One region of the Paenarthrobacter ureafaciens genome, then DNA from elsewhere that is predicted to be linked to it. Evidence: riboswitches for the same ligand, from Rfam matches in the RefSeq annotation. Region 1 holds a riboswitch; each other region holds the start of a gene.
The links. Region 1 has a riboswitch for thiamine pyrophosphate ahead of thiD (bifunctional hydroxymethylpyrimidine kinase/phosphomethylpyrimidine kinase). Riboswitches for the same ligand answer to the same signal wherever they lie in the genome.
Positions count from the first base shown of each region.

Region 1 (3,268 bases):
CTGCCTGGCGCATTGACGAACAAATCCACAAGGCTCTGGAACGCAAGGTTTTCCTGCCGTCCGGCGGCTCTTTGGTGATCGACCGTACCGAGGCCATGACTGTCGTGGACGTCAACACCGGCAAGTTCACCGGCAGCGGCGGCAACTTGGAAGAGACCGTCACCAAGAACAATCTGGAAGCGGCCGAAGAGGTAGTTCGCCAGCTCCGCCTCCGTGACATCGGCGGCATCATCGTCATCGACTTCATCGATATGGTCCTGGAGTCCAACAGGGACTTGGTGCTGCGCCGGCTGGTGGAGTGCCTTGGCCGCGACCGCACCAAGCACCAGGTGGCGGAGGTGACGTCCCTGGGCCTCGTCCAGATGACGCGCAAGCGCATGGGCACAGGCTTGCTGGAGGTCTTCGGTGAGCAATGCGAGCACTGTGCCGGCCGCGGCGTGGTAACGCACGACGAGCCCGTGGAGCACCGCCGCGCGAATGTGGTGGCTGCCGAGCAGCACCGGTCCCACACCGAAGCACAGCAGCCGTCCCAGCGCAGTGAGCGTAAGCGTCGCCGCGGCAAGGGGGGCAACCAGGCACCGGAAGCTACGACGCCGGTCCAGCCGGCCGCTGCCCCGACGGCACCCGCTCCGGCTGAGTCCGTGGATCCCGCCCAGAAAGCCAAGGCAGAGGCTACCCGGGCCGCATTGGCGACGATCGCCGCTGCTGCGCACGCTGCACACCTGCACGATGACGAGGTGCACCGCGCCGAGGAAGCAGCACGCGCCGCCGGCAAGGCGGAAGCAGGCCAGTCGGGTCCCGCCCAGGCGGATCCTGCCCGGAAGGCTCCTGCGCAGTCGGCTCCTGCCCAAGGGGATGCCGCCCAGGCCCCTGAGCAGGGCGGGCAGACGCAGGGCTCCACCCCGGCAGAAACTGCGGCCAGGGAGGGCCGTCCGGCTCCGGTACTGCGCTTCGGCGGAGAGGAAGTGGCTCTGCCCTTCGTGGAGCATCACGACGAACCTGCCAAGAAACCTGCCATGAGCCTGGATCTGCTGGCTGAGGCCTTCTCGCACTTGGGTGGCACACCTGAGGTTGTCCCCGGGTCTGAGGTTGCCGGGTCTGGGCAGGACGCGCCCGGGAATGTTGAATCTGCTGAGGCTCCCGGGAGCGCCGACCCCTTGGCAGTCACGTCCGCTGGTACCGAACCCGTGGAGTCCCGGTCCGGCGCCCGTGGCCGGCGCGGCAGGCGGAACCGCAGCGCCAGCAGGGCCCAGGGCGCTGCCAACGAGACCAACGTTGAGCACCACGACGTTCGGGCCGCCACAGGTGGCGGGACCTCGCACGAAGCGAAGGCGCCGGCTGAGCCGGCAAAGAAGCCAACTGCAGCATCGGAGCCGATCATCCTGGGGGTGGGTGTTCCGGCGTCGGAGCTGTAAACAGGCACTGAAGACACAGGTGGAACGAAGGCCGCGCAGCGCATGCTGTGCGGCCTTCGTCGTGCAACGGGTCATCATCCGCCCGCTGGGGTCATATCCAGGCCGTTAGCCGCCGGGGTTCCCGGCGTGAGGGGCTTCCGGGCTAGGCTAGGACACTGACACGGGGTGCCGGGCATTGGGCCGGGCTGAGATCCAGACCCGTTGAACCTGTCCGGTTAGCACCGGCGAAGGGATGTCTCCATGACTTCAATGTCGTCTTCTGCTGTTTATCCGTTGCCAGCGGTCATCCGTACACATCCGAGGGTGTTGAGCATTGCTGGTTCGGACCCCTCCGGCGGGGCGGGGATCCAAGCGGACCTTAAAAGCATTGCTGCGCACGGCGGCTACGGTATGGCCGCCATCACCGCGCTGACGGCCCAGAACACGCGGGGCGTCAGCGGTGTGCATGTGCCGCCGGTGGAATTCCTCCGCCAGCAGTTGGAAACCGTCAGCAGCGACGTCGCTATCGACGCCGTGAAGATCGGGATGCTCGGTGATGCCGCCGTCATCAACGAGGTCCGGACCTGGCTTGCCAAGGTACGTCCCGCCGTCGTGGTCCTGGACCCGGTGATGGTGGCCACCAGCGGTGACCGGTTGCTGCGGGAATCAGCCGAGGCAGCCTTGCGTGACCTTCTGCCGATGGCGGACCTCATTACACCCAACCTTCCGGAACTGGCCATGCTGCTGGGGGAACCCGAAGCGGAGGACTGGCCTGCGGCGCTGGACCAGGGCAAACGGTTGGCCGGGGAGTGCGGCAATACGGTGCTGGTCAAGGGAGGCCACTTGCCGGGGGCGCAGTGTCCGGATGCGCTCATCAACACCAGCGGTTTGCTGCGTCAGGACGTGATCGAAGTCGGGGGACCGCGTGTTCAGACACGGAACAGCCACGGCACTGGCTGCTCGTTGTCCTCGGCCCTGGCCACTGTCCAGGCAAGAACAGGAGATTGGGAGGCGTCCCTGCGGGAAGTCAAGCCCTGGTTGCGCGAGGCTCTGATGAGGGCTGACGATCTTGAAGTGGGCCAGGGGAGCGGTCCGATCCACCATTTCCACCATCTCCGGGAATCATCCCGGCCCGGGGCCTTCGCTGCCCTCCTGTGGAAGGAAGCCGCCGTGGAGCTGGAAGCCATCCAAGGGCTTGCCTTCATACGGGACTTGGGGTCCGGGGAGTTGCCGGAGTCCGAGTTCAGTTACTACCTGGCCCAGGACGCCCTTTACCTCAACGGGTATTCCAGGGTGCTTGCCCGGGCAGGTGCCCTCGCCCCGACCGAAGAAGAGCAGCTGTTCTGGGCCCGGGGTTCCCAACAGTGCCTTGACGTGGAATCCGAATTGCACCGGAACTGGCTGAGCGGCCGTGAAGCGACGACGCAGAGCGGCCCAGTCACCAAGGCCTACGTGGACCATCTGGTGGCGTCATCTGCTTCGGGAAGCTACGGCGTCCTGCTTGCTGCGGTCCTGCCCTGCTACTGGCTGTATGCGGAAGTGGGGCAGCAACTGCACGCCGACTTCGTCCAAGCCGGTTCCCCGGAGAACCATCCCTACGCGGATTGGCTGAGGACCTATGCGGACGAGGATTTTGCGGAGGCGACGCGGAAGGCGATTGCTCTCACGGATGCCGCAGCAGCTGCGGCATCCGGCCGTGAGCGGGCTGCCATGAAGGAAGCCTTCGTCCAGTCCTGCCGCTACGAGACCGCGTTCTTTGATGCCCCAAGACTGCATTCGTAACACGGACGCCGCGCGTCGGACGGGAAATCAACGGCAAGGCCACGTAGAGGCTGTAAGCTGTATGGGCACGGTGCCGGGAACGTCCGTTCCTA
Region 1 covers NZ_SBHM01000006.1:256,481-259,748, reverse strand. Annotated here, with positions in the region: gene AUR_RS02285 (ribonuclease E/G) at 1-1,415, shown strand, start outside; TPP riboswitch at 1,567-1,665, shown strand; gene thiD (bifunctional hydroxymethylpyrimidine kinase/phosphomethylpyrimidine kinase) at 1,656-3,176, shown strand.

Region 2 (3,268 bases), on a different contig from region 1:
GTTCACCAGTTTGGTGCCAAGGAAACCCGCGCCGAGGCTCACGCCGGCACCCAGAAGCTTGAAGAAGAAGTTCATGACCTCAGCCTAGCGGCACGGCAGTGGCGGTCGCGTGCGGAAGCCGTGGCATTCAGGGGGACCGCGGTTTACTGCTTGTTCCCGCGTTCCTTCAGGAACGCAGCCATGGAGCCCGGAGGTGACAGGACGGGCCGCACTTGGTGCTCGGCCTGCCACACGGCCTCCACGCTGTGGAACTCCGAGATCTCCTTGAGCAGGAAATAGGTTGGCGGCATGAGCTGAAGCTTGCCCTCTGCCTCGGCCGCCAGGATGCCTTCCACCGGCATCCAGAGTGACTGCCAGGCCTCCGTGGTTTGGTGCTGCGGTTCGGCTCCGGGGGCGGGCCTGGCCACGTAGAAGTAGGTGTCGAAGCGCTTGGGCATGTCCGTGGGCGTCACCCAGTTGGCCCAAGGGCGGAGCTGGGAGGCGTCGAGGGTCAGCCCTGCTTCCTCGAACACTTCGCGGATGGCAGCCGCCAACACCGTGCCGGCTTGCGCATACGGGTCGGAGGCTGCGATCGAGCTCATCGCCCAATCGGCCGCATGCCTTTCCAGCAGTTCGGAGGAGTAGTCCCAGCCCTCCGCGTCCGAGGCATCGACGCGACCGCCGGGGAACACCACCATGCCTGCTGCAAAGTCCATGGAAGAGACCCTGTGCTGGACAAAGGCTTCCAGTCCCGCCGCCGCATCCCGGAGCAGGATCACGCTGGCGGCAAGACGGGGTTCGGCCACGGGGGTGTCCTTGGCTGGCTGTTCTGTCATGGGATGGGCGCCCCTCTTGCTGCTGTGAATCCGGTGTGCTGAACCTGCTGGCCCCATTCTCTCAGGTGTGCAGCGCAGCCGGTCGCGGCTGTGCGCCCGTGAAACAGCAAAAAGGTTTATGACCGGGCCCATAACCCGGCGCACCCCTTCCGGTGTAAACTGGGCACGCCCACAAGGGCAGATTGATAACGACAGGGGAGCGCCGCCGTCGAACCTGCAGGCATGCAGGAGACGCGAGGGCGCTGAGAGTGCGGACAGCCGCAGACCCTCGAACCTGATCCGGTTAGTACCGGCGCAAGGGAGTCGAGCTTCTCAGAGTGTCCGGAACCGGATGGCAGCAGGCCGCCGGGAATACCGGGGAGCACTTTCCCCTCCTGTAACCTCAGGAGGCTAAGAATGACCACGTCAAGCGTGAAGAAGGCCGGCAACAGCTGGCGCGTTGTAGACATTGTGGTGGCGGCGCTGATTGCCATCGCAGGCGGAGTGATCTTCTGGGCCTGGTCCCAGGGCGCCGCACTCGTATCCGTTCCCATGAATGCTGCTTATCCGCCCCTCACCGGCCTGATCGCCGGTGGGTGGATGATCCCGGCCGTGCTGGGCATGCTCATCATCCGCAAACCGGGAGCAGCGCTGTTCTGCGAAGCCGTCGCAGCAACGGGTGAGCTCATCATGGGGTCCCAGTACGGCACCACGGTCCTGATCTCCGGTGTCCTTCAGGGCCTCGGCGCGGAACTGATCTTCGCCGCCTTCCGCTACAAGAAGTTCAACCTCCCGGTGGCCCTCCTCGCGGGTGCCGGGGCAGGACTGTTCTGCGGCCTCAACGATTCCTTCATGCCGTGGGGCTGGAACATCGCCTACGAAGCCGTCGACAAGCTGGCCTACATCGCCTTCACCACCATTTCGGGTGCAATCATCGCCGGGGCACTGTCCTGGGTGGCCACCCGCGGGCTCGCGTCCACGGGCGTCCTGAGCTCCTTCGCGTCCCGGAAAGCCGCGTCAGAGCCAGTCTTCAACTGATGGGACCGGCACAGGTACGGCCCGCCGCCATCTCCGCCAACGGCTGGGGCTGGCGGCATTCCGGCCGGACGGTACCAGCCATCCAGGGGCTGGACCTGCAGATCGAACCCGGGGAACGGGTTCTGCTGCTGGGGCCGTCCGGCGCCGGCAAATCGACGTTCCTGCACGCCCTCGCCGGGGTGCTGGGCGATGAGGAAGACGACGCGGACGAGACCGGTTCCCTCCTCATTGACGGTGCGGCACCTCGCGAACAGCGGGGCCGGGCCGGGCTCATGCAGCAGGACCCGGAAACGCAAGTAGTCCTGTCCCGCGTGGGCGACGACGTCGCTTTCGGCGCCGAGAACCTTGCCGTGCCCCGTGACGACATTTGGGCCCGGGTCCATGAAGCGCTCGACGACGTCGGGTTGCGTACCGCTGCCGGCGACGGCCTCGCGTTGGACCACCCGACGGCGGCTCTTTCCGGCGGACAGAAGCAGCGCCTGGCGCTGGCCGGGATCCTGGCGATGCGGCCGGGGCTGATCCTGCTCGATGAACCAACGGCGAATCTGGACCCGGCCGGCGTGCTGGAAGTCCGGGACGCAGTTCGCCGCTGCCTGGAGAAGACCGGTGCCACGCTGGTGGTTGTAGAACACCGGGTGTCCGTATGGAAGGACTTGGTTGACCGCATCGTGGTCCTCCAGCCGGGCTCGGCCGGTGGCGGAGTGCTGTTGGACGGCCCTCCCGATCAGGTGCTCGCCGAAGCCCGGAGCATGCTCATCACAGCCGGAGTCTGGGTCCCGGGATATGTGCCCCGTACCCGTACCAGGACCACCGCCGAGGGGCCGGCGGAGTTGCTCCTCGCAGCAGAGCACGTGGCCGTTTCCCGCGAAAAGCCCCGACGGAGGGGTTTCAAGAGCATCCCGCCCATCCCGGTCCAAGCCGGTGTGTCCGCTCAGGTGCGGGCAGGACGGGCGTTGACCATCACTGGCCCCAACGGTGCGGGGAAGTCCACCTTTGCGCTCACGATGGCCGGCCTTCTGGCGCCGGTGGCAGGAAAGGTCTCAGCCGCCGTCGAGCTTTCCGAAGGCGCCGGAATCGATCCCTTCAAGTGGAAGGCGGATCAACTGATTTCGCGCATCGGGACGGTGTTCCAGGAGCCCGAGCATCAGTTCGTCACGGGCAAAGTGATGGATGAGTTGATGTTTGGGCCCCGCCACCTCGGCAGGGGTGAGGAGCGGGTGGATGAACTTCTGGAGAGGCTCCGCTTGACGCACTTGGTGGACGCGAATCCCTACACCCTGTCCGGCGGCGAGAAGCGGCGGCTTTCCGTTGCGACCGTCCTTGCCGCCCACCCGCAGGTCCTGGTGCTCGATGAGCCCACCTTCGGGCAGGATGCCAACACCTGGGCGGAACTCGCGTCGTTCCTGTCCGAGTTGCTGGACCAGGGCACGGCCGTT
Region 2 covers NZ_SBHM01000007.1:747,267-750,534, reverse strand. Annotated here, with positions in the region: gene AUR_RS07690 (DUF4235 domain-containing protein) at 1-75, opposite strand, end outside; gene AUR_RS07685 (NUDIX hydrolase) at 144-815, opposite strand; TPP riboswitch at 999-1,134, shown strand; gene AUR_RS07680 (ECF transporter S component) at 1,212-1,832, shown strand; gene AUR_RS07675 (ABC transporter ATP-binding protein) at 1,832-3,268, shown strand, end outside.
Region 2: it holds a riboswitch for thiamine pyrophosphate, as region 1 does, so the genes downstream of both, AUR_RS07680 (ECF transporter S component) here and thiD (bifunctional hydroxymethylpyrimidine kinase/phosphomethylpyrimidine kinase) in region 1, are expected to answer to the same signal.

Region 3 (3,268 bases), 420 kb from region 1:
ATTGCAGGTTTTGAACCGCCTGGCGCGCTTCATGCTCGGCGTCGGCAGGGTAGTCGCCGGGTAGTTCCAGCTCGCTCCTCAAGGCAGCCAGGGAGGCAGCGAGCCGGTCGGAAGAATCGTCGACGTTGGGCGCTATCCGATGATGTGACACGAAAGTCAGACTAGCCCGAAAACGGCGGATAGTCTTGGACCATGGGCACGTCCACTCCTGGCGGAATTCCCGCGGACGTTCTCCCGGCAGAGCTGCTGGGAGCCATGGCCTATGGCGAATTGTCAGCGTTCGGGCGGTTGTCCGCGGACTCCCGCTTCGCTCCTACCCTCCGGGACCGGGCTACCTTTGCCAAGATCGCGGTCGGTGCATTCGGCAACTATGCGTTGATCAGCGGCCGGCTTACCGAGATGGGGCGGGACCCCGAGGACGCCATGCTTCGCTTCCAGCCGTCATTCGATCACTTCCACGAACGCACCCCGCCAGGGGACTGGTACGAGTCTGTTCTGAAGGCGTACATCATCGACACGGTGTCCTCGGACTTCTACAGGACGGTGTCCGCCTTCCTGGATGCCGGGACACAGCAATTCGTCCGGAAAGTCGCTTCTGCGGACCAAGCCACCGAGGCGTTGCGCATCCTCCTCATGCGGGCCCTGAGGGACGATCCCAGGTTGGCTTCGCGCCTTGCCCTATGGGGCCGAAGGCTGGTGGGTGAGGCCCTCACCCAGGTGCAACGGGTGGCGTTGGAGCACCCGGACCTGCGTGCCGTACTTCATGACGGACAGGCCAAGGCGGAGGTAGGCCGGTTGACGGCGGAACTCGCCGATCACCACGGCCGCCGGATGACGGGCCTCGGACTGGCTGCCTAGGCGTCCAGGGCTTCGAGCAGCGACTTGGCCGCCGCCGTCGGGTCTTCTGCTTCGGTGATGGCGCGGACTACGACGATGCGGCTGGCTCCTGCCGCAACCACCTGCTCCACATTCGAAAGATCGATCCCGCCAATGGCAAACCAGGGAAGGGCGGATCCTGCGCGTTCCACAGCTTCGGCGGCATATGTGACCAAGCCCAGGCCTACTGGCGTCCGGCCCGGTTTGGTGGGTGTGGTCCAGAGGGGACCGACGCAGAAGTAGTCCAGTCCTGCACTGCCCGACGAAGCCGCAATGGCCGCGTCCACCTGATCAGGCCCATGCGTGGAGAGACCTATGGCGGTGGTGTCCCCGAGCAGCTGCCGGGCCACGGGCAGCGGAAGGTCCTTTTGGCCCACGTGGAACACGGGAGCCCCGGAAACACGGGCGATATCAGCCCGGTCGTTGACCGCCCACAGCTTGGAATGCCGGGCGGCAACTTTGTTCAGGACCTCGAGCAGCTCCAGTTCCTCGGCGGCCTCAAGGGTCTTGTCACGGAGCTGGATGATGTCCACGCCGCCTTCGAACGCGGCGTCCACAAAGTCTTCGAAATCGCCTTGCCGCCGGCGGGCATCGGTGCACAGGTAGAGGCGGGCGTCGGTGAGGAGATCAGGCTGGGTCATGGAAACCAGAGTAGTTCCTCTAAACTGGGCACGTACTGCGGGAGCCGTGACAGCGTCATATGACCGTCCGGCTGAGAGGGCTTCAGAGCCGACCGCTTGACCTGATCCGGCTAATACCGGCGTAGGGAAGGAAACCAATGGCAGAAGCCATCGAAGCAGACGTTGCCGTCATCGGCGCAGGCGTAGTCGGCCTGGGCATCGCCCACCGGATCCGGGCCACAGGCCGTTCCGTGGCCCTCATCGATCCGAACCCTGCCAGTGGAGCAACCTTTGCAGCGGCCGGGATGCTGGCCCCCGTGAGCGAACTCCACTACCAGGAAGAAGATCTCCTGGAACTGATGCTCGAATCGTCCAGGCTATGGCCAACGTTCGTGTCCGGATTGTCCGGTACCGGCGTCACCACCGGCTACAGCACGACGTCGACGCTCGCGGTGGGTGCCGACGCCGCCGATCGACGGGCGCTCGCCGATCTGCGCTCCGTGCAACAGGCGGCGGGGCTCACAGTGGAGCCGTTGATGCTGCGGGACGCGCGGCAGCGCGAGCCGCTGCTCAGCCCCGGAATTTCATGCGCTTTCGATATCCCGGCCGACCACCAAGTGGACCCCCGCCGGCTGGCGGAGTGCATACTCGCCGGATTGGCCGCGCACACCCCGTCGGATGCCACATGGGTCCCGGGCGCGAGCAGCGGGTTCCAGCTGGCAGCGGAGGCCCGGCGGCTGCTGTGGGAGGGTGACCGCGTTGTGGGCGCTGAACTCTCCACCGGCCAAGTGGTAGCGGCAAGGGAAACCGTGCTGGCCAATGGCTTGGCGGCTGCGGCGACCGGCGGACTTCCTGAGGACCTGCACCTGCCGCTCAGGCCGGTTTACGGAGACATCCTCAGGCTCCGGGTACCGGAGGACCTGCGGCCGTTGCTGACCTCCACAGTCCGCGGAATGGTGCGGGGAGTGCCGGTATACATCGTGCCCCGCGAGGACGGGACCGTGGTGATCGGGGCAACCCAACGCGAGGACGGGCTCTCGACGGGATCGAATGCGGTGTCTGCCGGCGGCGTGTACCAGCTGCTTCGGGACGCCCAGATCCTGGTCCCCGCAGTCGGTGAGCTGGAGCTCATCGAAGTGACAGCCCGTGCACGGCCGGGCACCCCTGACAACGCTCCGCTCCTGGGGCGGGTGGGCGCGGCGGACGGCGCCCTCCGGGGCCTGATCATAGCCACGGGTTTCTTCCGCCACGGCGTACTCCTGACCCCCATAGCCGCACAGATCGTGGCCGGCTTGCTCGACGGTTCCGCGGATGACCGGTGGGTCCGGTTCCGTCCGGATCGTTTTTCTCCGCAAGGCGCCCTCGCCGGGCGCGGCATTCCAACACCATCCATCGCTTCCACCAAGGAAACAGCATGAACATCACACTCAATGGGGCCCGGCACACCGTGGCCGATGGCGCATCCGTCAGCACCCTGGTCACGTCCGTTACCGGACGCGCCCTCGACCCGAGCGGACAGGCGGCCGACGGCGGCAAGCTGGGTGTCGCCGTCGCGCGCAATGCGGAGGTGGTCCCGCGTAGCCAGTGGGCAGCAACGAACCTCGCCGACGGCGATGAACTCGAACTCGTTACCGCAGTCCAGGGAGGCTGAGCATGACCATCCTCAACACCGAAACGACTACTGACACGCTGGAAATCGACGGTGTCGCCTTCAGTTCGCGGCTCATCATGGGCACCGGTGGCGCCCCGAGCCTGGACGGTTTGGGGGCGGC
Region 3 covers NZ_SBHM01000006.1:676,368-679,635, reverse strand. Annotated here, with positions in the region: gene AUR_RS04190 (RNB domain-containing ribonuclease) at 1-151, opposite strand, end outside; gene AUR_RS04185 (ferritin-like fold-containing protein) at 193-858, shown strand; gene thiE (thiamine phosphate synthase) at 855-1,517, opposite strand; TPP riboswitch at 1,545-1,662, shown strand; gene thiO (glycine oxidase ThiO) at 1,655-2,914, shown strand; gene thiS (sulfur carrier protein ThiS) at 2,911-3,147, shown strand; gene AUR_RS04165 (thiazole synthase) at 3,150-3,268, shown strand, end outside.
Region 3: it holds a riboswitch for thiamine pyrophosphate, as region 1 does, so the genes downstream of both, thiO (glycine oxidase ThiO) here and thiD (bifunctional hydroxymethylpyrimidine kinase/phosphomethylpyrimidine kinase) in region 1, are expected to answer to the same signal.